4 regions of the Paenibacillus sp. PDC88 genome follow, and region 1 is predicted to be linked to each of the others. Evidence: riboswitches for the same ligand, from Rfam matches in the RefSeq annotation. Region 1 holds a riboswitch; each other region holds the start of a gene.
The links. Region 1 has a riboswitch for cyclic di-AMP ahead of BLW49_RS17060 (hypothetical protein). Riboswitches for the same ligand answer to the same signal wherever they lie in the genome.
Positions count from the first base shown of each region.

Region 1 (6,171 bases):
ACCGGACCTCTTGCAATTTCCTGCACACCACCTTCGAGCGTCGTTACCGCTGCTGTTGCTTTTAACGTCTGTGGAACACCAGCAGCAATAAACAGAATAGCTGATACAAAAGCAACCGGAAGCAATACCCTTGTTATACTTCGAACGACATCCACGAAGAAGTTACCGAGCGGCTTACCCGTAAGTCCTCTAATAAATGCGATCGCGACCGCAAAGGCCGAAGCCGGTGCAGTGAACATCATGAACACAATGGCGATCATCTGTGATAAATAGCTGAGACCGGATTCTCCGCTGTAATGCTGCAGATTCGTATTGGTCATGAAGCTGATCGCCGTATTAAAAGCAAGCGTCGGCTCCATAACCGCTACACCGCTCGGGTTCAGCGGCAGATGAGCCTGTATCCGAAAGATCAGATAGACGAGTACGATCATGACCGTATTACTGATGACAAAGGAAGCTGCGTACTGCTTCCAGGTTTGATTCGTCTCCTTGATGCCGCTGACAGCATAGAGGGGTCTCTCTATCCATCTGAACCACGGATCGATCCGGGTTGGTTCATAACGAAATGCACTTGCAATATATAGACCTGCAGGACGAGCCAGCAGGAGCACGACCGCTAGGGTCACACAGACGGAAATAACGGTTAACATATCGACTTATCAGCCTCCTGGTAGTTATCATTAGCTCATTGTTAGTCGAATTAATTTCTTAATTCGGTTTCAAAATTTCTCTGGGTTAAGCAGTGCGTAGACCAAATAAATGAATACAGCAGCTGCAATAGCGAGCAGCACCCACATCATTTTTGTTCGCTCCCTTCCGAAGTGATTTTGTCTGAGCCTTTAATAACTCCGATTGAAATAAGCGTCAACAAGCTGATCAATACAATCATGATAAAATCCAGCATTTGCTTAGCACCTCCCGATTCCGGTTTAGAGTAAGAAAGAGCAGTCGCTGCCGCGGCTGTAGATGACATGTGTCGCACCAAGCCCTCTGTAGATGAGCCGCGGTTTGCTTCGCTCTGTAATGACATAAATTGGCTTACAAGTCCATGACCGGCAAACTTGGATATACTTACAGCACACCGGCAGACTCTCCTCGAACAGAAATACATTACCTACATGGAAATCAGGCGGCTCAGGTGCTTGTTCAGAGAAATCCACTTGGATGACCGGCTCCGCATAGAGCCTTTGCATTTCTTTACGCTCATGTTCAGAGCTAACTATGATCGCGAATGGCAAGCCCTTCATTCTCAGTGTCTTAATGAATAATCTGCCGGGCTTGCTCCCGGCCGATACGATGATGACGTCGTCGTCTTCAACGGACATCTGTTCATTCCCCTCCTGTTTCTCCCTTCCATCCGGCCATAAAAAAAGAAGCTGGGCAAGAGAAATCTCTCCTGCACAGCTTCTTATTCAGGCAGGCGGGAACAAGCCGCTGCCTATTAAGAGCTCGGATATAAGAAAGTCTCTCTGGATACGCTGACGAGGTTAGCTGTCGGATTCGGGCGTGAGAGTCGCCCTACCTGTACGAAGCACAAATTTTATGCTCTTTAGGATTCACCCCAAGAAGCCTTATAACAGGCCTCAATGGTTCCCCCGCTCCTTTTAAGGATTAAGCGGTATGAAATTGTATGGCGCTAAGCTTTTATGCCATGAATCATAATCCTCACCCGATGCGCTGTAAAGAAAGTCCGGTCCCCATATATACGAATTTGAATTCATGAGAGGATTGATATCTCCATTATTCTCTTCATTACTCTCTCTAACTCCATTTTTCTTGCTTTTTGCGCAAGAAGCTGACAACGATAGATAAAGGTTCAATAGGTCGAGATTAGCCATGAATTAACCGCTTACTTTCATCCATTTCGTCCAATTTGCTAAAAAAAAGGCTTTTTTAGAACAAGAGTCATTTTACTCCTCGGTGGCATCTGCTATATGATGATCAACATAATAATGAGGATGATTAATGGAGGATGAATGCTCGTGGCACTCGCCTATATGGGGAATAATTCAGTACCTGCTTACCAGACGGATGCGATCAGCTCGATGGAAATCATACGCTATGATTCACGCCGGCTTCCTTATTTGACAGAGGAGAAACATCATTACTGCGGATTATTTAAAATAACCTGCGGGACGGCACACGGTTTTGCCGAATTTGAGCTGCCACAGGAGAGTGCTCCGGGGGATCTGATCCCATGGATCTCTGTGTTTGCCGTACTGAAGGAGCTGACCGTGGAGCAGGCCAAGCTCTGTGTTGCAGATCATGAGCAGGAATGGGGAATGGAACGGACCCGAATAGCCGAGGAAGCACTCGCAGATCTGCAAATGATGCAGGAAGCGGACGAAGATCTGCATTCTATCATAAGCTCCAGACTGCTCGTTCGTTCTTTTTTGATGGAGTATGGGCTGACGTATTATTCCTTCTAGATTCCCATGATGATAAAACCCGCGGCGGTTAGATACACTTCAATTCAGAACGTAAAAAGGACACGCTTCTGCGTGTCCTTAAATTTGACTTGTAGATCTGTCTGCAGGCGCCTTACCGGCGGATCCTTGCCAATACGCTGTATTACAATGCGTCAATAATGTCGCCGGCGGTAATGCCTCCCGGATGATGCCGCTTGTAAGCAGCACGTTCTCCGGAGAGTCCGTGCAGATATACACCATATGCTGCTGCCTGCTCAGCGCTCCAACCTTGGGCCAATAGACCCGCTATGATGCCGGTCAGCACATCCCCCGCCCCTCCGGTTCCCATGCCGGGATGTCCGGTCAGGTTAATATAGGTGCTGCCTGAAGGAGCAGCAATGACCGTGCGCGAGCCCTTGAGCACAAGGATAACGCCTGTACGCTCTGCATATGCTTCCGCATGGGTAATCCGATCTCGCTGGACGTCCTTCGTAGATATCCCCATCAATCGAGCCATCTCCCCTGGATGCGGCGTCAGAATGAGCGGTGCAGTCCGGGACATCCCTAGGAAGAAATCCTCCCCTCCTGCTGCAGCCATATTGAGTGCATCGGCATCAAGTACAATAGGTACATCACATGCTTCAACAATGCGGCGAAGCCACCTTGTATCTCCCTCAAAGCGCCCAAGCCCCGGCCCAATGGCCAGTACATCCTTGCCCTCCGCAAGCTGTATAACTCGCTCGGCTGACTCCTCCGTCCACAGCCCGTCATTTCCTCTCACCGCATCGGCGAGCATCAGCTCAGGCACCTTGCCGATGACATGCGGCATCAGCTCGTAAGGCAGCGCCCAAGTGGCAAGACCGCAGCCTGACCGGAGCGAAGCACGCGCACTAAGAAGCCCGGCCCCGCTCATGGCAAGTGTCCCGGCAGTAAGCAGCACATGTCCATAGGTTCCCTTATGCCCTTCGCCTGATCTTCGGAGCGCCAGATCCATTCCAAGCGACCCTTCCAGCACCTCTTCTGTAAGGACTTGTACAGTTCCGCCCTGATCCGCTGCGAGCTTAGAAGGAATTCCAATGGATCTTACAACGATGCGGCCTGCTGCCTCTGCACCGGGATACTGAGTCAGTCCGCGTTTCAACAACCCGAAGCACACTGTTATCTCTGCCCGGATATGAGGCTCATAGAGCTCTCCCGTATCTGCATTTAAACCGCTTGGAATATCTGCTGAGACAATAGGGAGTCCGCTCTCATTAGCCTCACGGATCAAGGCTGCATAAGCCTTGCGCGGCGCACCGTTGCTTCCAGTACCCAGCAGCGCATCTACAATACCGGTAACGCCATGAAATGACAGCGGCTCCTTCTCGCTATATACGACTGCCGGAATGCTGTATGCCGCAGCCGCATCCCTTTGAAGTGCAGCATCCTGCTCCAGCGTTGAAGGTGAAACAGCATAAACAATCGTTACTTTCATACCTGCCTCTTGCAAATGCCGGGCGCACACGAGTCCATCGCCGCCGTTATTTCCTTTTCCAGTGAGTATATACCAATGTTCCTGGCTTCGGTCATTGATGTGTAATGTCTCTTCAGTACGAATCGTACCTCTCACACCACGCCACTCTTCAAATACCCTGCGATCGTTATCCTCATCTTCCTGCAATGGGTCCCCCGGTGTTCTCCGATCTATCCGCCCATTCTGCGCTTCACGGCACAGCTTCATCACTTCTTCGGCGAGTGCCTTGCCTGCATTCTCCATCAGGCTTGCCGAAGGAACGCCGATCTTCTCGATTACGATGTGATCAAGCTCACGCATCTGCTTCGCGGTTACAACATACATCTTCCAGCCCCTCCTATCAAAAAGAGCGAGGGATCTATACCTCGCTCGCTAAGATGAACTTTCTTCTAATAGGCCACGGTAAATCGGGACCCGCTGAAATACGGATCATCCGCTTCATCCACCATAGCCGCTGCATAATCTTCGACAGATATTCGGCTCTGCCCTGCTTCATCCAGAATAAGACGATCTGTGCCAATTCGGAAATTGCCTGTACGGCGGCCAGGTTCAATCGTTGCTGCCGGACTCAAATAAGTCCAGTCCAGATCGGACTCCTCGTAAATATGAAATGCATCCCGATGTGCGAGCGCCAGCGGTCTAACCTCTTCGGGAAATTCCGGAGTCTCCATCAGCGGCACTCCGCTATCGGTCAGCAGACTGCCTGCTCCGCCAACGACAAGGAGACGCTGGACTCCACTGTTTCGAATGCCCTCGACAAGGGAGCGTGCGGCCTCGACCAATTCCTCTTCCTTACCGAACTCAGGACCGTATGCGCTAATAACCACATCATGTCCCTTCACGGCTTCAGCAACTGATTCAGGCTTAAGAATGTCGCCCTCGACGATGGTGAGTCCCTCACGCTTCTCGTTAAACTTAAACCGATTACGCACAATCGCAGTTACTGTCATTTTTCTTCCCAATGCTTCATCCAAGATCGCTTGTCCAATCGTTCCCGTTGCTCCAAATAAAGCTATGTTCATATTATTCAGTCCTCATTTCTGTTCTATGCTAGTGTAAGCTTACTTTATATTAATCAGGTACGCTCTCTATTAAAACGTCAATTGTTTACATCTCCTGCTCCATGGCTTAGTTATGCTTCTCTCATCCACAAAAGATACGCCAAGCAATATTAGAAACGATCCCTCTTCACCATACACTATTCGATATTCACAAGAAAAGCCATCTTGCCCAACTGGAGCGAGATGGCTTCCTACTAATAATTTGTATATGTTCTATTATGTCAGCGCCTTAGGAATCGTATCTCCCGGGTTCAGCAGCGGAACATCGCCGGATATCGTTTCCGGATACTTAATGCCCGTACCCGTATTGAGGACAATCACCTTCTCGTTGTCCTGAATCCATCCGTTAGCCCGAAGTATACGTGCGGCAGCAAAAGCAGCAGCACCTTCCGGACAAATGAACGATCCTTCCAACCGGGCTGACAAACGCTGTTCAGACAAAATTTCCTCTTCCGTTACAGCGATGGCAGCTCCATCCGTCTCATATATGGCATCCAGTACAAGAAAATCTCCAATCGCTTTGGGTACATTAATACCAAAGGCAATCGTCTCCGAGTCGGACCAGAATTCCGATTCAGACGCATTCTGCTCCCAAGCTTTCACAATTGGAGCACAGCCAGCAGCCTGTACAGCTACCAGCTTCGGCAGACGACCGGTTATAAAGCCCAATTCTTGAAGTTCTAGCAGACCCTTAAAGATTCCGATCAAGCCGACACCGCCGCCTGTCGGATACAGAATAACGTCCGGCATCTGCCAGCCCAGCTGTTCTGCAATCTCCAGTCCCATCGTCTTCTTGCCCTCAATCCGATAAGGCTCCTTAAGCGTGGATGCATCGTAGATCCCCTCTGATCGGACCTTATCTGCAACAATCTTGCCTGCATCACTGATTAGTCCGTTCACGAGGTACAAATCCGCACCTGCGGCAATACATTCATTACGCGTAATCAGCGGCGCGTCAACAGGCATTACAATGGTTGCCTGAATTCCGGCACGAGCTGCATATAAGGACCAGGCTGCGCCCGCATTCCCATTCGTCGGCATTGCAAATTTGGATACGCCAAGCTCTTTGGCTTTGGATATACCAACGGCAGCACCACGTGACTTGAATGACCCGCTCGGAGTCAAGCCTTCATCCTTCATATACAGCTGAGGAATCGCCATATCCATCCCGAGACTCGGCATACGAAGC
Region 1 covers NZ_FNNT01000005.1:252,463-258,633, forward strand. Annotated here, with positions in the region: gene kdpA (potassium-transporting ATPase subunit KdpA) at 1-650, opposite strand, end outside; gene kdpF (K(+)-transporting ATPase subunit F) at 720-800, opposite strand; gene BLW49_RS17060 (hypothetical protein) at 930-1,325, opposite strand; cyclic di-AMP (ydaO/yuaA leader) riboswitch at 1,461-1,628, opposite strand; gene BLW49_RS17065 (hypothetical protein) at 1,983-2,429, shown strand; gene BLW49_RS17070 (NAD(P)H-hydrate dehydratase) at 2,572-4,245, opposite strand; gene BLW49_RS17075 (NAD(P)-dependent oxidoreductase) at 4,311-4,943, opposite strand; gene BLW49_RS17080 (threonine synthase) at 5,199-6,171, opposite strand, start outside.

Region 2 (6,171 bases), on a different contig from region 1:
CTATGCGGCAGTAGGCTGGCACCCTGTCGATGCCATCACGATGAAGGATGGAGATTTAGAATGGATTGCATCATTATGTAAACATGAGAAGGTTGTTGCAATCGGTGAAATTGGCTTGGATTATCATTGGGATACTTCTCCCAAAGAGGTTCAGCATGAGGTGCTGCGCAAACAAATCGGACTGGCTAGAGAGATCGCTATGCCGATTGTGATTCATAACCGGGATGCGCATGAAGATATTATTCGAATTCTGCGTGAAGAGAAGGCGCATGAAGTGGGCGGAGTGATGCATTCCTTCTCAGGCAGCTGGGAAACTGCAAAAATGGCGCTGGATATGGGCTTTCATATCTCCTTCGGAGGGCCGATTACGTTCAAGAACGCGAAGCAGCCCAAAGAGGTGCTTGCAAAGGTACCGCTTGACCGGCTCTTGATCGAAACGGATGCTCCATACTTGACTCCACATCCATTCCGCGGCAAGAGAAATGAGTCAGCTCATGTGGCCTTGGTAGCAGAAATGGCAGCCGAGCTGAAGGGGATTTCTGTGGAGGAATTGGCAGAGATTACGACCGCAAATGCACTGGAACGATTTGACATTCGTTAAAAGACAGAGGAAAATAGGCGAAAAAGTGAGTAAAACGGAGCGATTAAACTTTTTGTAAGACTTTTTCGCTGATTATTACAAATTTTTAACCAATTATTTAGAAAAACATAGTTGAATACTGCTTTACAACATGTATCGAAACAGGATATCATCGTTTCAGTGAATTGTTGATTGTTGGTAAAGTCCATTTTACATTGAGTTGATTTACCACTTTGAATTCACTTCATGAGTCATTCTCGCTGAATCTTTTGTAATTTAACAAAGAACGGGGGAACCGATATAGTGGTCTGCTGCTAGTCAGAAGATGGAATTAAGAGAGTTGTCTCTCTTGCTCTGACCACTGTATTTGATTTCAACACTTGAGTCTTGGGGTGAACGTAAAGGACAGCTGCCATGAGCAGCCTGGATCTGAGCGGGGGCGACTCTTACGCCCGAACCCGACAGCTAACTCCGTAAGCGTATTGAAGAGGCAAAACTCGTGCATGATGTTTCCGATATTCTCATTTGAACTTATCGGAGCCACGAAAGAGTTCCTCTTAAACTCTTTTTTGGCTTCTTTGTTTTAGGAGAATAAAAGTTACATTGTCGTCATACTGTTGGTTAACAGGAGGTGACATCATGCTGCGAAGAGTGGCACATGATGCAGAATCGGACGGGAGTTTCTCCGGTTTTGTAGACAAATCGGTATAGTCGCGTCAAATACAATCATGCAATACTCTTGACGGCGGGACTATGAAGGAGGACGGAGGAAGTGGGAAATTTCCAACTAGAGGAGACCCATGAGTCACCATCATCCAGCAAGTCTTTCGCGTTGCGATGGAAGCATGAGAATCTGCGTCAGATCACACTAGTCGCAATCTTCTCAATCGCACTGTTAGTCATGATCTCACTCATTGTGTATGGTCAGGGAGGCAAAGAAATCTCAATTGTCGTGGACGGCAAGGTTCAAACCTTGGAAACACGTGAAGGAATGCTTAGTGAAGTGCTGGATGAGCATTCAATCGCAGTCAGTCCACATGACGAAGTATCGATGTCTTTGAGTGATGAGATTGAAGATGGGGATCGAGTAACAATTAACCGGGCCGTAGCGATTAACGTAACGGCAGACGGTGAGACAGAGCAAGTTTATACAACACAGGATACCGTTAAGGAAGCACTTGCTGCTCATAGCATCGAAGTATCAGAAGATGATAAAGTATATCCTGCTGCTGACACTGCGGTGAAGGCAGATCTTAATATTCGAGTAGTCCGGGTGACTAAGCAAACAGCGTCACAAGAAGCTTCGATTCCGTTCAAGGTGATCAAGACGGCTGACCCAAGCTTGTACAAGGGCGATAACCGGGTCATTCAGAGCGGTAAGGAAGGCGTGATCGTCCAGACGATCGAGAAGACCTTCCAGGATGGCGAATTGGTGTCCAAGAAAATGACGGGCAAGAAGGTTCAAACAAACCGTGTCGACAAGGTCATTGCCGTAGGAACGAAGAAGAAGCCTGAGCCAGTTCAGGAAACCGTGGTTGCCTCTGCAAGTGAAGCTGAAGCTGCAACTGCAACTGCTTCTAAAGCTTCTAATGCATCCTCTTCGAAATCGTCAGCAAATCTGGCTGATAAAGTGAAGAAGGTATCTGCTTCAAGTGACAGCGATTCTGTCACGAAGGACGGAGTTACATTCAAGGCCAAAAAAGTGCTAAGCAATGTATCTATGACGGCCTATTCCTCAGAACAAGAGGGCATTGGTACGAAGACGGCTTCCGGCACGCGTGTACAGGAAGGGCGTACCATTGCAGTTGACCCTGATGTGATCCCTCTCGGATGGTGGGTATACATTGAAGGCGTAGGATTCCGTCGTGCCGAAGATACAGGCGGCGCAATCAAAGGCAACAAAATTGATGTGTATTATGACAGCTTGGAGCAGGCACTCAATTTTGGTCGCAAAAAAGGTAAAACAGTATACGTTATCGGTCCGGTGAAGCCGGAACTGAATTAAAATATATTTTACAATGCGTCCCTGATGTTATAGTATTAACATCAAGATTAGGTGATGCTATATAAGGTGAACGAAAGTTTAGACAGCAAGTCTATCGTTTGCCTCTTACATGCAGAAGAGGAGTTTTTCCTCTTCTCTTTTTGTTTAGAAAGGAAGTCATGTGGTCATGATTAAAGAAATCATTGTCGTTGAAGGCAGGGATGATACCGTAGCCATCAAGCGTGCAGTGAATGCAGATACAATTGAAACCGGCGGTTCTGCTATAAACGCCCGTATACTTAAGAAAATTGAGCTTGCTCAGCAAAGAAGAGGTGTTATCGTCTTTACGGACCCTGATCATGCAGGCGAGCGAATTCGCAAAATAATATCGAACAAGATTCCCGGCGTGAAGCATGCCTTCATTAAGGAGCAGGATGCGACCCGCAAAGGTGATATTGGTGTGGAGAATGCATCTCCTGACTCTATCCGCGCAGCACTGTCCAAGGTGCATACAACCTATGATGGAGCTAAGCCGCTCATAGACTGGCAAGATCTGATTGAAGCCGGACTCATCGTCCATAAGGACGCCGCAAATCGGCGTATGATGCTGGGTAACATTCTGGGCATAGGATATTGTAATGGCAAGCAGCTGCATAAGCGGCTGACGATGTTTCAGATAAGTCGTGAGGAATTTGTACGAGCACTAGAGCAAATAGAACGTGAGGGATCATGAGAACGTGAAAAATATAGATGAGATTGCAACGCCAAGACGAACGAAAGAGATCATAGCGAAACACGGTTTTTCTTTCAAAAAAAGCCTGGGACAAAATTTTCTGATCGATCAAAATATACTCCATAAAATTGTGGATGCTGCTGATCTGGATGAACATAAAGGTGCACTTGAGATCGGACCGGGAATCGGTGCTCTAACAGAGAAGCTTGCACAGCGTGCAGGGACGGTAACTGCGGTCGAAATAGACCAACGCTTGATACCGATCCTCACCGAAGTGCTGGAACCTTACTCTAATATATATGTACATCATGGAGACGTTCTTAAAACAGATCTTCCTGAATTATTTGCAAAAAATTTTGCAGGCATGGATAAGGTCAGCGTCGTTGCTAATTTGCCTTACTATGTAACGACACCGATCTTGATGAGACTGCTGGAGGAGAAGCTCCCGCTCGACAGCATCGTTGTCATGATTCAGAAGGAAGTTGCAGAACGAATGGCTGCTTCTCCAGGAACAAAGGATTATGGGACGCTCAGCATCGCGGTGCAATATTACAGCGAGCCTGAATTGGTTTGTATCGTTCCTCATACGGTTTTTATCCCGCAGCCTAATGTTGAATCTGCCGTTATTAAGTTAAAGGTAAGAGAGAAGCCTCCGGTTGAAGTGAAGGATGAGAAGTTTTTCTTCGAGGTGATTCATGCTTCATTTGCACAAAGACGGAAGACCATCGCAAATAATCTGAAGAGCCGTTTCTTTACCAAAGAAAACAGAGATCAGCTGGAGCCCCTGCTGGAGGCAGCTGAGATTGAACCTGCGAGACGAGGAGAGACACTCAGTATTGAAGAGTACGCCCGTCTAAGCGATGTCTTGCTGGAAGCAGGGATTAAAGGTTAAGACGCTGAAGAGCCTTGTACTCCGCAAATTACGAAAAAAGAGATGAACCAAAGCCCTGCCTCGCCCATAACATAGGGTTAGAGGTGATAACGTTGATGAATATAGGAGACTTGGTCGTTCGGAAATCGTATGGGGGAGATGTCACGTTCCGAGTGGAGGGCCTCGAGAAGGATAAAGCAGTCATTAAAGGAACTGAATTCAGGCTCCTTGCGGATTCTCCGCTGAATGATCTGATCAGAGTGCCGTATGAGCCAGAGACGAACAAGACCCGGCTGGCACATATTAAAGCAAACGAATCTTACTCGCTATTGCAGAAGCATCGTCTGGAGCAAGCACAGCGTAACCAGGCGGGGTTAGTTGATGAGTGGAGCAAGAACACACAGACAGAGTCTCCTTCTTTTTTTGAAATGCCTGGCAAGGTGCTCCATCTGGATGGAGATCCTAATTATCTTAAGAAAAGCATGGCATTGTATGAAAGACTGCGTGTACCCGCAGAAGGCCATTATGTACATGAAGCTTCCATGGCAGATACACTATATCGGCTCCTGCCGCGCTCACGTCCTGATATAGTCGTTATTACGGGGCATGACGGAGTACTAAAGGGCAGACAGCCCTATGATCTGTATAACATCAATCATTATAAGAATTCATCAAACTTCATTACAGCTGTTCAGGTAGCGAGACAATATGAATGGCATTTGGATGCGCTGACGATCGTTGCAGGTGCGTGTCAGTCTCATTTTGAAGCACTGATCCGTGCAGGTGCGAATTTTGCCAGCAGCCCCAGCCGGGTATTAATACATGCGCTTGATCCTGTATATGTGGCAGCGAAGGCGGCGTTCACTTCCGTAAAGGATACCATTAACATTAATGATATTATCCATCACACGATTAGCGGCAGTGACGGTGTCGGCGGGCTTGAGTCCAGAGGGAGCTATCGGATAGGCTTACCTCCCCTTCAGGATTTGTCCACTCTTAAGGTCACACCAGCGGCGATCTGAAGCTTATAGAAGAAATATTTGTGTCACAAGGACTCCTTAATTTAAAGGGGTCTTTTTTTGCTTCATATAACAAGGGTGAAATGAGCTATTTACCAAGAGAAGGGTAGCGAATTCGATCCAAAAAATATGGTGGCGAATTAAAGCAATAACGTTGCTAAAATATTCGTTGACAACACATTTTTGATGCTGATATAATTGATGATTTGACAAACTCTGAAACCCCTTGTATAATGGACAAGGAAAGAGGTGGTCGTTAGCCATGGCTAAAAATTCGCTATTGGATATCAAACGCAGTCTCGACGCTCATGTTGGCCAGAAGATTCTACTTCGTGCAAACGGTGGACGCCGTAAGACAATTGAGCGTACTGGTGTATTGGAAGAAACGTACCCTTCTGTTTTTATTGTGAAGCTAGATCAAGAACAGCAAACGTTTAAACGGGTGTCTTACAGTTACGCCGATATATTGACTGAAGCAGTACAGGTTTCAGTATATGATCCTGAGCAAGTGGTCAGCGAAATATCGTACAACGAAGTGTAAGCTTGATTTCTCAAGGCGGCTCTCGTCCATTAAGGACGAGGCCGTTTTTTTTATTGTCCAAGTGAGAGGATTAGCTGCCAGCACCGTCTTATTAAGGGCGAGGGATAAGTACGGCTTAAGGAGGGTGTTATGGAGGACACACACAGCATAGAAGAACAGCAAATCATCGCAGATATCCTTAATGGAAATAAGCAGCTATACAGCGTGATCGTAAACCGCTACAAGCATCGAATATTTTGCTTTATACAAGGAATGGGGATTCCAAGGGAGGACGCAGAGGATCTTGTCCAGGAGACCTTTATTAGAGCTTACCGCAAGCTGGCAAGCCACAGATTGGATAGCAGCTTTAGTGCTTGGCTGTATAAGATTGCAGTTAATCAAGCAATTGATGCACGTCGGAGACAGAAGACCTGGCTGCCTCAGGAATACATAGCTCATAAAGA
Region 2 covers NZ_FNNT01000014.1:12,010-18,180, forward strand. Annotated here, with positions in the region: gene BLW49_RS25830 (TatD family hydrolase) at 1-601, shown strand, start outside; cyclic di-AMP (ydaO/yuaA leader) riboswitch at 829-1,075, shown strand; gene BLW49_RS25835 (ubiquitin-like domain-containing protein) at 1,353-2,585, shown strand; gene rnmV (ribonuclease M5) at 2,752-3,297, shown strand; gene rsmA (16S rRNA (adenine(1518)-N(6)/adenine(1519)-N(6))-dimethyltransferase RsmA) at 3,302-4,189, shown strand; gene yabG (sporulation peptidase YabG) at 4,285-5,190, shown strand; gene veg (biofilm formation stimulator Veg) at 5,450-5,728, shown strand; gene BLW49_RS25860 (RNA polymerase sigma factor) at 5,858-6,171, shown strand, end outside.
Region 2: linked by a shared signal. The riboswitch ahead of BLW49_RS25835 (ubiquitin-like domain-containing protein) and the one ahead of BLW49_RS17060 (hypothetical protein) in region 1 are both predicted to bind cyclic di-AMP.

Region 3 (6,171 bases), on a different contig from region 1:
ACCATAAGCATAAGATTGTTTATTATTATTATACGCCTGAACTTTGAATATTTTGTGCATAAGCCATGACTTACCGATTTAAAGTTCTTAGTTCTGGCTATAGTTAGCTTTTCAAAGTGATATTTATACTTCGAACTAATCATTGATTAAATTAGCTTTTAGAAAATAGATTTTTTATTTTCACTCGTTATCTCCACATATTCTGCACATTTTTGGTTAATTTACATTCAAGTCCTTGAGTATGTATCGAGGATTAATTGTAAATAGTAATTACGTATGTAAAAAATTAATCACTGAAAGGAGAATGGAAATGTCACATGAACAGTATAAACAATGTATAGAGGAATGCTTACGATGTATGGTGACTTGTAATCACTGCTACGATGCTTGTTTAAAAGAAGAAGACATTAAAATGATGGCAGAATGTATTCGTCTAGATCGGCTATGTGCCGACATCTGCTCTTTTGCTGCAACAGCAATGAGCAGCAATTCACCATTTATCAAAGAAATTTGCTCATTGTGTGCTGAGATATGCCAAGCATGTGGTGATGAGTGCAAAAAACATAGTCATGACCATTGCCAAAAATGTGCGGAAGCTTGTTTTAAATGTGCAGATGCATGTCGTAACATGGCTGCATAACATAAAAAAGTATACTACTTTTATAACCGCTCCCAGTAACTGGAGCGGTTATTTTTGATTAAATCTGAAACAGTTTTTGAAATAAAAAAAGACATATTAATTACAAATTTGTTATGATATTACCTGTCATAAAATATGACCCACTTCTTGTTAAGTTGTCGATTATTTATGAAAAACCTTTCTAAATTAAATAAATCCTCATGAAATCATAAGAAGCAACAAATTTTACAGGTTATAATTGACAAGTCTCGATTTATACACTACAGTTATTAGTGTTACAATATTTTAATTATTTTGCCGAATTTAAATTTATTTAAAACGGGGGAACCACTTTGGGTGAATTGTTCAAAATAGTGTTGAATATAGGTAACCTTCTACCGAATCCTTAAGCTAACTCCGTAGGCATCGAAGGGAGAATATTATACTTGAAAAAAATTATCATGTCTTTATTAGGGTCTGTTATTATTATTTCTTCTGGTACCACAAGTGCATTTGCTGATGACAAATCAAAATTACAATCAGAAGTCAGCCAAGTGGTAGGAACACCTTATAAATGGGGAGGAACGACCGCAGCAAGTGGCTTTGATTGCTCCGGCTTCATATTATACATATTTGATAAATTTAATCAAAACCTTCCTAGAACCTCAGCTGCTCAAGCTAAAACAGGCACTGCGGTAGCAAAAAGCAATTTAAGAACTGGGGATTTAGTTTTCTTCAATACAAGTGGAAAGGGAATATCTCATGCGGGAATTTACATAGGGGATGGACAATTTGCTCATTCTTCGAGCAGTAAAGGAGTAAGAGTAAGTAAACTCTCGGAAACATACTACAAGCAACGGTACGTTACAGCCAGAAGAACAATTGATGATAAGAGTTTTTCTAATATGGTTGATGACTCTCATTAAAGAGGGAAGGACAAGCTATATTTACAACCCCGCCCTTATGAAGGGGTTTTGACTGAATTATTTCGAATCAAATTTTGATACACAATCTGCCCGGCATCTTCATGAAATAAGCAGCCGATCGCTATGACCCATACGTTCTTACGTTTCCCGTTACTTAACGAAATGAAGCACCTGAAAAACAGAAACTGATTTGAACAAATTACAGTAATAACTTAAGTCTCTGTGCACATAAAAAACTCTACATTTTTTCTTTATAGATGCCACTTACCCCCGGATATTAACTTCCGGGGGTAAGTGGCGTCGGGAGATCTTAGTATATACTTTGCCTTGGATTCAATATTACTTTATAAATAGACTCTTAGTATAAAGAGAGAAAGTGCATTGATAAGTGTTAACTCGGTTTAAAGCATACGATGGTTCAGTTACCAAGTTCTCGAATTTATCGAAACCGTAGGTTGAGATTGCTTTTTCAGTAAGCCTGGTGTCGACACTTTACTCCATTAGCTACATTATCTGAAATAAAAAAATCGGATATTAGCTGGCACAAAATTAGCTAGTTACATATAGTGGGGTAAGCGTAAATATCGGGAACACAAATACAGTAACAAAAATATTTGCAACTGAAGCTCCGATGTTTCTAACACTGAAAAGGGTGTTCGGCCGTCGTTGTGCAGATTAGAGCAGTATAGAATGAAACGATTTAATGAGTATTTAGCTGGCGTACCTTGCTGGACACGCTATGATAAATACCTTTATCTTTTCAAAGCGTATAACTGTGATGTGTAGACGCTACATTGATCACTATGGACATTTTTCATTTTTATACTCCACTCTATTTTCTGTTGCAATGTAGAAAGCCCTATCAAGTACAGAGCTTTCTATTATATTATTTGATTTATTCAGTTGAACGAGGTGCTTCGGTTAACCCGATTTCTGCATCGTATGCATCAAATATTTTTCGAGCAATGGGCGCAGCGCTCATAGAGCCGTATCCCCCTTCTGGAACAACTACTGCAACGGCAAGTTTAGGATTTTCACGCGGTGCAAATGCGATGAACACGCCATTTTCAACATTTATGGCTTCACCATCTTTATATATCGTCTGTTGGGAGGTACCTGTTTTCCGGGCAAAGTCATATGGAAATCCTGAAAAAGCAACATCTACATTTGTAGCCATTCCCCTGTGAATGGTTTCCCAATAAGCTTCATTAAACTCCACTTCATTAAGAATTTTAGGATCGATTCTTTCGACTACATTTCCGCTTGAGTCCCTTATTTCTTTAACTAAATGCGGTTCCATTCGTTTACCTTTGTTAGCTAACATAACTGCATATTGTGCGAGCTGCATAGTCGTGTATTTGCCCTGTTGACCGAAAGAAGCGAAAGCTAAGCCTGTAAGTGACGTTTGATTCTCTTGGTTATACTCAATTCTCCCTCTAAATTCCCGAGGTAAATCCACCCCCGTATCTACACCAAGTCCGAATTCTTTCATATATTGATCCCAAACATCAATTCCTTCATTACCATATTTAATCCACAGTTTTTCACCAATTAAATCGACCATAAATGCATTCGAAGAGTTTTGAATAGCTGTGTCTGGATAGAGAAGCCCCATAACCGTACTCCCTGAATTCCGCACTCGTGTATTATCACTTCCAAATTCCGCATAACCTCGGTCTAAGTAAGGAGTATTAGGACTGAATAACCCTTCGTTTAATCCAATAAGTACGCTTAACGGCTTAATAGTCGACCCTAACAATACTGTTGATTCTGGATGCTGTCCTGTATCATTGGGAGGAAAGGATTCAACCGTTCCGTTTCGATAAATATACTTTATGCTTTCATAGTCCCAAGCTGCATTTGGATTGTAATCAGGCATACTAGCCATAGTCACCACATTCCCCGTATCGACTTCCATTGCTACAGCGAATCCTGTCTTTGCATTTGGATGCAGCTTTCCCGACACTGGATTTCGCTGCAGCCATTCAAGCTGATCGAGAATAGCCTGTTCTGTCTGGATTTGCACTTCTCTGTTAATGGATGATACAATATCTAATCCTTTTTGAGGTGGCTCAATGACTGTCCCCTCTTCAGGCAAATTCAGAGAGTTTATTGGAATTTTACTATATCCACTTTTTCCGCGAAGCACGTCCTGATACTGGAGTTCAAGGCCATCTACGCCCACTGGTTCAAGTTCGGAATAAATCAAACCGGGATCCATTTGAGTATCATTTTGTTCATTGATTTCTTCATATTTACTGATGGTCTTTGATGTCTTGAAGGTCTTCAGATAGCCTATAGCCTGAACAGCTACCGTTTCATCATCGTATTTGCGGACGGTTTCTTCAATTATACTTATACCTGGAAAATCCATTTTGTTTTGCATAAAGTATGCAATTTCTTTATCTGATAAATTGCTTTTTATAAGTCTCGGGGTATATCCAAGAGCTTGCCTGAATTCAAGGTCCATCGCTTCCACAATCTCCTCTACTGACATGTCTTCAGCTTCCGGATCTTTATATTTTGAAAATACATCACTTAGACGTTCGGCTATGCCTAAAACTTCCACTCGATTGGGATTAGCTGGACCACCTTCAGACTGACTATAGTTTTTATATAATGTAATATATAAAGATTGAGCAGGTTCTGAATAAGCCAGTTTATATTTACCGGTGGAATCATATATGGTTCCTCGAACAGGAAGTAGAGGAGTACTCTTGGTTACACTTTCGCTTTCTTTCTGTGCTAGTACTGGCCCTTCCACAAATTGTAATACAGCTAAGCGAATAATAATGATAGAAAAAACAATAAAGGTACCAAAAAAAAACAGATTCAGCCGAAAATGGATACGTTGCTTCTCTGAACTTTCATTTTTACTTCGTAACTTAAACTTTGACATAACGATTACCTCACTACATATTAAAGAATTGCTATAAAAGTAACTGATAAATTTGGAGGAAGTATGGAGTATGCATTTTTTTTACATTTATACCTTTATTAAAAAGGGAAACTCCTAATATGATTAGGAGTTTCCCTTTTTAATTCTAATTTAATCTATATAATTAATGACGTGTTACCCCATTTGTTCCCATACTTCTTTCAAAAAATTTATTGTATTTTTTCTTTATTTCATATTAGCTAATGGTCGTAATCATTTAAATAAACATAAGACTCATCATATCCTGTAATAATCGTACTGGAATCTGGGTTATCAAATGAATGAATGCATGTCACCGATTTAATCGTCATAGGGATTGCAAAATCGCATTCATCCCTTGCCGTCTTATATGGAGTCGTGTCCCTCTTGATATATTTAGCGGAATCCATCATATCTGCCTGTACACCTGCATAATTTAGCAGCATGGTCACACTGATTACTTCGTAGTCCCTCCGTAGTTTAGGCATTTGATTAATTAATGGTGTACCTATGATCTTTAAACTTGCTTCAGCTCTATATACTTCCCCTATGTGGTGATTATTCTTATTCCCATATATATTTTTGAATCCTATACAATTCTGCAGATTCTAAGACTTGATTAAATCTTGACAAAAATCAATACATATTCTTCGTTTATAGATTTAAAGTTTTGCAAACTAATTCTGTCACTTCTTCTCTCTTATAAAAGATGACTCAAGAACGTTAACATATCCTCATAAAAAGACCGTACAAATGCGGTTATCTTTTGTAAACAATTCAAATAACAGAATAGGCCTCAATCGTTTTATTCTTGTAAAACCTAACTAATATCTCTGTTTCTAACAATTATAAAACAAAGAAATAAAAACTATTGATATTACAAATAAAATAACTCTTTTCTCCAATTTCTTCCTTTATACAGCCTTGAGATTCAGCCGATTTCGTTCTAGGATGAAGGTTTGATGCCAAATAATAAAGATAATTATGGTCCAAAGCTTTCGACTCGCATCTACCTTCCCCTCTTTATGTTTTTCAAGTAACTCGAGTGTGTATGACTTGTTAATCCATCTTTCAATAGGAGCGGTTTCAATCAAAGATTTTACCCATTGATACCACTCATTTCTCAACCATACTCTTGTTGGGACAGGGAAACCGAGTTTTCTTCTGTTCTGTACATCTCCTGGCACGATTTCTTTCATCGCTTCTCTTAGCAATACTTTAGTAGCCTGAGGAGTGACTCTGTACTTTGTTGGAATTGTTGAAGCGAATTTAAACACTTCTACGTCTACAAAAGGCACCCGAAGCTCTAAGGAATTTGCCATGGACATCTTATCTGCTTTAGTGAGTATATTGCCTCTGAGCCAGGTATGAATATCAATATATTGCATCTTCGTTACATCGTCGTGGTGAGAAACTTTTTCATATAATGGTGCCGTTATAAAATCAGTAGCTGTGAACGCGGCTCTTTCCATGAATTGTGTAGAAAGAATTGAGACTTTATCCTTCTCATTGAAGATTTTCGCATTTCCTACATACCGTTCTTTCAGTTCTTTACTACCTCGTTCCAAAAAGCTCTTACCCTTCATGTCTGTTGGCATTAATCCTGCTATAAAACCAGCCATCTTTCTTAATTCTGGATTTAAAAGACTGAACCATCTCAGTGAATAGGGTTCTTTATAAATATTATATCCTCCAAAAAACTCATCCGC
Region 3 covers NZ_FNNT01000010.1:23,191-29,361, forward strand. Annotated here, with positions in the region: gene BLW49_RS23380 (four-helix bundle copper-binding protein) at 311-640, shown strand; cyclic di-AMP (ydaO/yuaA leader) riboswitch at 926-1,060, shown strand; gene BLW49_RS23385 (C40 family peptidase) at 1,066-1,545, shown strand; gene BLW49_RS23390 (peptidoglycan D,D-transpeptidase FtsI family protein) at 2,441-4,444, opposite strand; gene BLW49_RS23395 (hypothetical protein) at 4,684-4,914, opposite strand; gene asnB (asparagine synthase (glutamine-hydrolyzing)) at 5,377-6,171, opposite strand, start outside.
Region 3: linked by a shared signal. The riboswitch ahead of BLW49_RS23385 (C40 family peptidase) and the one ahead of BLW49_RS17060 (hypothetical protein) in region 1 are both predicted to bind cyclic di-AMP.

Region 4 (6,171 bases), on a different contig from region 1:
TCTACTGACCTTTTCACAAAACCATGACCGGATACAAAGATCCTTTTGGGATTACGTGGATCAATTTCCAAGCCCATAATATCATTTGAACGAAGTTCAAAAAGTGTCCTTTGAAACTTATCGTTATTAAGTTCATAAACACCTGTATGAGTGCCTACCCAGACCGTTTCATTACCAGGTGAGTAGCTAAATATGTGTGGATGCGTATTAGAGTCCGCATTCAGTGTATCAATCGTTGTATCATTTGGCTTTTTCACATTTCCCCATACAGCAAAACCAATCAAAACAATCATAACAACAGAAAATAAAGTGCCTATCCCTGAAGAATTTCCTTTCCCTTTTTCTTCTAAACTTTTATTCATAATAATCAGTCTCCTAACTTATTATTAAATAATATTCTATTATAATCAGTATAAGTGTAGATTTTATGATCACTTTCTCACAAAGTATTTAATAAAAAGTCTATGAAGAATTTCAAAATGAGAGGTTCTAACTTTAAGAATCTTCAAATTAGATTTAGAATCTGCTTCCACTTAACGAGTCGGGTCGGGTATAAAAACTGGTGCCACAATGCGAATAAATTGTTCATATTTTCTTGAGTTATCGATTTCAATTTCGGTTATCCTTTAACATACCAACAACATGATTTAGATTATTCCATTTACCAATGCCGCTTATTATAATTTGTTCGATCATAATATCTGCGATAGAACTATAAGTCATGCTTAATAGTATTAGAGATACTTACTAGTCTCATTCTTATTCAGTAAATGTCATAGAACTACCAACGAATCGCTGCACTAATGGCGTTTAAGCCTATTAAATAAGGTTTGTTCGTAGAAACTAAACGGATTATATCTACATTTTGTTTAATGATCTGTTGCAGGTGTTCAGTTTCAAGATAGTGGCCTTAGTGAGGGTGGCTCTATTAATACACAAACAGCTCATAGAACCTTACCTACAATGCTGATTCTTTTAATTTCAGAAACCTAAAGCTAATTGGGTATTATCTGTATGGTAATAGAATAGTTTTATTCCAAATGGTAACGTGCAACTCTATACCCACAACGGTTGTAACTAGGAGAATGACTGGGTGCCTTCCTTTAAACTAAAAAAGCATGTAGTGTTTAAAAGCAGAGGGGAGTTTAATGAATTCAATATTTTAACAACAATTACACTACAAATTGTAGTCTAATTGTTAGGACTAGTCAATTTTTGATTTTGATATTTCTGTTGTTGTCCAAATGCATAATTTTTATTGATGATACATCCTCTTTAACAAAGACTTTGTTAAAAAATATCTAAAGCTAGAATAGATAGTAAAAAACAAACCCGTAATGAACTGACCCCTGTCAAGTAGACAGTAATTTAAAAGCATCATTAAGCAACCTGAGTCCGATATTCATACGGGCTTAGGTTGTTTAGTTTCTGTTGAAAACGTTGGTGGTTGTAGAAATGGATGTACCGTTGGACGGCATGCTCTACTTCCTTACTAGTACGAAAAGTGTATAGATTAAAACACTCCGATTTAAAATGACTAAAAAAGTTCTCCATACATGCGTTATCCCAACAATTCCCTTTTCTCGACATACTGGCAATCATCCCGTATCTTTTAAGACGTTGGTTATATTGGCGAGAGGTATACTGGAACCCTTGGTCACTATGTAGGAGAATTCCTTCAACTTTTTGTTTTTTTCTTGCCTTTGTGAGGGTATCCATCACAAGCTTGAGATCATTTCTTCGACTGATCTGATAGGAGATAATTTCGTTGTTATACAAGTCTTTAATAGCTGATAAGTATAGTCTCTGCCCGTTGAATATTAAATAGGTAATGTCGGTGACCCATTTCTCATTTGGTTTTGAAGCTCTAAATTCTCTGTTTAGAAGATTACTCGAGATCACATAGGCTTCTCGTTTCCCATAATAAAGTTTTTTCTTGCGGACGACCGCTTGAATCCCCATCCCGTTCATCAATCGTTGGATTCGTTTGTGATTTACTCGTAGTCCGTATTTCTTTTTAATCCATACTCTGACCCGTCGATATCCGTAAATTCCTCGTACCTCTTTATAGCATTCCGCTATCTTCTTTTTAATCTGTCTATTCTCAAGTTGCTTAGGTGAGGTGAACTTTTGCCTTTTTATCCATCGGTAATATCCACTCCTCGAGACTTGAGCGAGTCGACAAAGAAGGAGGACGCTATATCCGTTTTTGGTCAACTCCTCAATCACAGCAAACTTTTTGTTACAAGGTACTAAATCCATTCCACCTTTCACATCTTTAAGAGCTTTTTTAGCAATTCATTTTCAGCTTCAAGCCGTTTTATTTTAGTCTCAGGATCTTCAGTTCTTGTTCGTGGTCTACCTTTACCAGGACCTTTTGCTAATCCACATTTTTCTTTAAGCCCTGTTATTCCTTCAATTTTAAAATGCTCCACCCAACGGCGTACCAAAGAGTGATCGATTCCTAGCTCTTTTGCAACCGTTTTGTAGCCCATGCCATCTTTCAAGTATAAATCCACCGCTTTTTTCTTGAACGCTATATCATACGTTTTTCTAATTTCCCCCATAATAAATCCCCCCATAATAGACAGAGTAATGTGCTTGCTTTTTTCTGTCTACTATGAGGGGATCATATCATAATTACCTGGGCTTGTTTAATTACAAATCGTATTAGTGCAATACACTGACCATTTTTGTATAACTTTGTTTAGAGATGGTACGTCTTGCTGTAACGTATCGATCCTTGTAATATTTCTCAGTTAGTCTACTAATTCTTACACCTTTACTGCTGGAAGAATGAGCAAATTGCCCACTCCCGATATATATCCCCGCATGTGATATACCAGCACCACTTGTATTAAAGAATACCAAGTCACCAGGTTTTAGATTATTCTTTGATACCGGGGTACCAGTTTTTGCTTGGGCATTTGAGGTACGAGGCAGATTCAAATTGAATTTATCAAAAATGTATAATATAAATCCCGAACAATCAAATCCACTTGAAACTGAAGTCCCCCCCCACTTGTACTGGGTACCTACAACTTGACTTACTTCTGAACGCAATTTGGATTGATCATCAGCAAATGCATTGGTCGCACCGGCAGATAAAATTAAAGCAGAACCAATTAACGATATCATGAATTTCTTCAAACACATATTCTCCCTTCGGATGCCTACGGAGTTAGTTAAGAGTTAGTTAAGAGTTCGGTAGAAGGTCCCTTTATCCTTTCCAGTCAAGAATAATTCACTCAGAATGAATCCCCCGTTTTCAAAAATGAAACTAGGCAAAAAAATTAATTTTTTGTAACCCTACATAATGTAGTACATTTTCGTATATGTTGTCAATCACATCCTTCAAATCCATCTTTTATTTCATTTCATGACAATTTTCATTCAAATCGCTGCAATATCTAGAAAAATGAAATGAAAAATTCCACATTCTTTTTATAGTTGTTGATTATATATAAATAACAATTTTGTAACTAATTTAATTTCAATTTCCATGAAAAAACTCTAAGAGACAGATTACAAAATGCAGAATCAGTTAACTCACTCTACTATAAAGGAAGGAAAGGTGCATTCAACAATACAAACCTCCATTCATTTTAGAAAGATTACATTGTTGATTATTCAGTTTGTTTTTACCTCAACAAGCCTCACCACATCTGCACATACTTCATAATAAATATCGGCACGGTCTCTCGTGCATAAACGCTATTCGTTTACCTTGCATGCCTGCCATCGATCCACCATACAAGGTCAGTATTCTTCAAATACATTTTGGTATTGTTCATGAACAAAATCCAAGATTTATGTTTTAGTGTCAATCATCACCTTTCAAACTGTTTTAAAATATCCGGAAACCAAATCTTCTCATTGCTTTACTAGGACTTGAAACCTTTTGTAGGATTGAATATTATATAACCCAAATTTATGTAGAATTTGTGAAGAAAGCTTAATAAAAATATAAGATATTGGTCTTGTTATTGAACACAAATTACATAATTTTAGTTAAAATTAGTTTGCATTTTATCGCATCTTTCCATCTCCTATAAAATTCCTTTATTGTATCCTCGTGAAAAGAATGCAAATAAAAATCTAAACTAAATACATTGTACATGTTTAATTTAGTCTTAATGGGTAAAAATACTACGTGATGTAGTCCTACTTTCTTATCTATTACTTCACACTAAAGATCCTATGACGAGGTGAATTCAATGTATAATGACCCCAAAAAAAGCGTGAAACATCAATCACTGAACAATCATACGCAAGGGCACGAAAGTGAGAAGCATGGTGCCGAGCACCATCATAGTGGGGATAAGCATGCCGGTCATCATGTAGATGATTTTAAGAGACGCTTTTGTATTTCACTAATTATCACCATTCCTATCATAGCTTTATCGCCCATGATTCAGATGTCAATTGGTGTAAATTGGCGTTTCCCATATGACACTGTCCTGCTGTTTCTACTGTCTTCCTTTGTCTTCTTTTATGGAGGTAGGCCTTTTCTAGTTGGTGCATATCGGGAACTAAAACAAAAGAACCCAGGAATGATGACGTTAATTTCGCTAGCTATCGTTGTAGCTTACGTATACAGTTCATTAATCGTCATCGGGTTGACTAATGTAGATTTCTTTTGGGAACTAGCAACTCTTATTGTTATAATGTTGCTCGGTCATTGGCTAGAAATGAAATCTATTTTAGGTGCATCTAATGCGCTTGAGGAATTAGTGAAACTAATACCCTCTGAAGCACATCTTATTACTGTTGATGGAATCATCAAGGAAGTACGCGTGTCGGAGTTACGCCCAGATCAGAAAATTTTGATAAAACCCGGGGAACGAATTCCAGTAGATGGTATCGTTGTCAAAGGACAATCATCGCTTGATGAATCCATGCTTACAGGAGAATCTGTCCCTGTTATCAAAAATCCTGGAGATAGACTTATTGGAGGAGCTATTAACGGTGAAGGAGCATTAACTGTAACCGTAACTAATAGCGGCGAAAAGGGTTACCTATCCCAAGTTATTTCGCTGGTTAAGGAAGCCCAGGAATCTAAATCTAAAACTCAAAATTTGTCAGATCGTGCAGCAAAATGGTTGTTTTATGTCGCTTTAGGTGCTGGGTTAACAACCTTACTCGTGTGGCTCTCATTAGGTTACAGTTTTAATTTCGCAATACAGCGAATGGTAACTGTCATGATTATTGCGTGCCCACATGCTTTGGGTTTAGCTGTACCTCTTGTTGTATCTACTACCACCGCAATAGCAGCGAAAAAAGGGTTATTGATACGTAACCGCACTGCCTTTGAAGAAGCTCGAAAATTGAACGCTGTCGTATTTGATAAAACAGGAACACTAACTCAAGGTAGATTTGGAATAACCGATATTTTACCTGCCTCGGGATATACAGAGACTGAAATTCTTACTCTTGTGGGCTCCCTAGAAGCTCAATCTGAACATCCTATTTCTAAGGGTGTAGTGGAAGAAGTGAAAAACCGTGAAATAAAAATATTTGAACCAGAATCTTTTGAAGCACTGATAGGGAAAGGACTTAAGGGAAATGTTAAGGGTAAGTATGTTTTGGTTGTTAGCCCTGGCTTTATGGAGGATCAAAAAGTAGATTATCCTATTAAGGAGTATAATAAATTGTCTTCGCAAGGAAAAACGGTTATCTTTGCCGTTGTTGATAACCAATATGCTGGTCTAATTGCCCTGGCCGATAAAGTCAGGGAGAGCGCAAAGGACGCTGTAGAAAGTTTAAAATTGTTAGGAATTAAATCAATGATGTTGACGGGGGATAATAAAAAAGTCGCCAAATGGGTTGGCGAAAACTTGCAATTAGATGAGATATATGCAGAAGTACTCCCACATCAAAAGGCTCATAAAATTACGGAAATTCAAAATGAAGGTTATATGGTTGCCATGACAGGGGATGGCGTGAATGATGCTCCAGCATTAGCAAAAGCGGATTTAGGTATTGCTATTGGCGCCGGAACTGATGTCGCTATTGAGACAGCAGATATTGTACTGGTAAGAAGTGATCCTAATGATGTCGTTTCGATTCTTAACTTATCCAGGAAAGCTTACAATAAAATGATACAAAATCTTTGGTGGGCCAGTGGTTATAATATTATTGCTATTCCACTTGCTGCCGGTCTATTATATG
Region 4 covers NZ_FNNT01000010.1:40,282-46,452, forward strand. Annotated here, with positions in the region: gene BLW49_RS23445 (WD40/YVTN/BNR-like repeat-containing protein) at 1-362, opposite strand, end outside; gene BLW49_RS29545 (IS3 family transposase) at 1,381-2,262, opposite strand; gene BLW49_RS23455 (transposase) at 2,271-2,567, opposite strand; gene BLW49_RS23460 (C40 family peptidase) at 2,671-3,150, opposite strand; cyclic di-AMP (ydaO/yuaA leader) riboswitch at 3,155-3,297, opposite strand; gene BLW49_RS23465 (copper-translocating P-type ATPase) at 4,218-6,171, shown strand, end outside.
Region 4: linked by a shared signal. The riboswitch ahead of BLW49_RS23460 (C40 family peptidase) and the one ahead of BLW49_RS17060 (hypothetical protein) in region 1 are both predicted to bind cyclic di-AMP.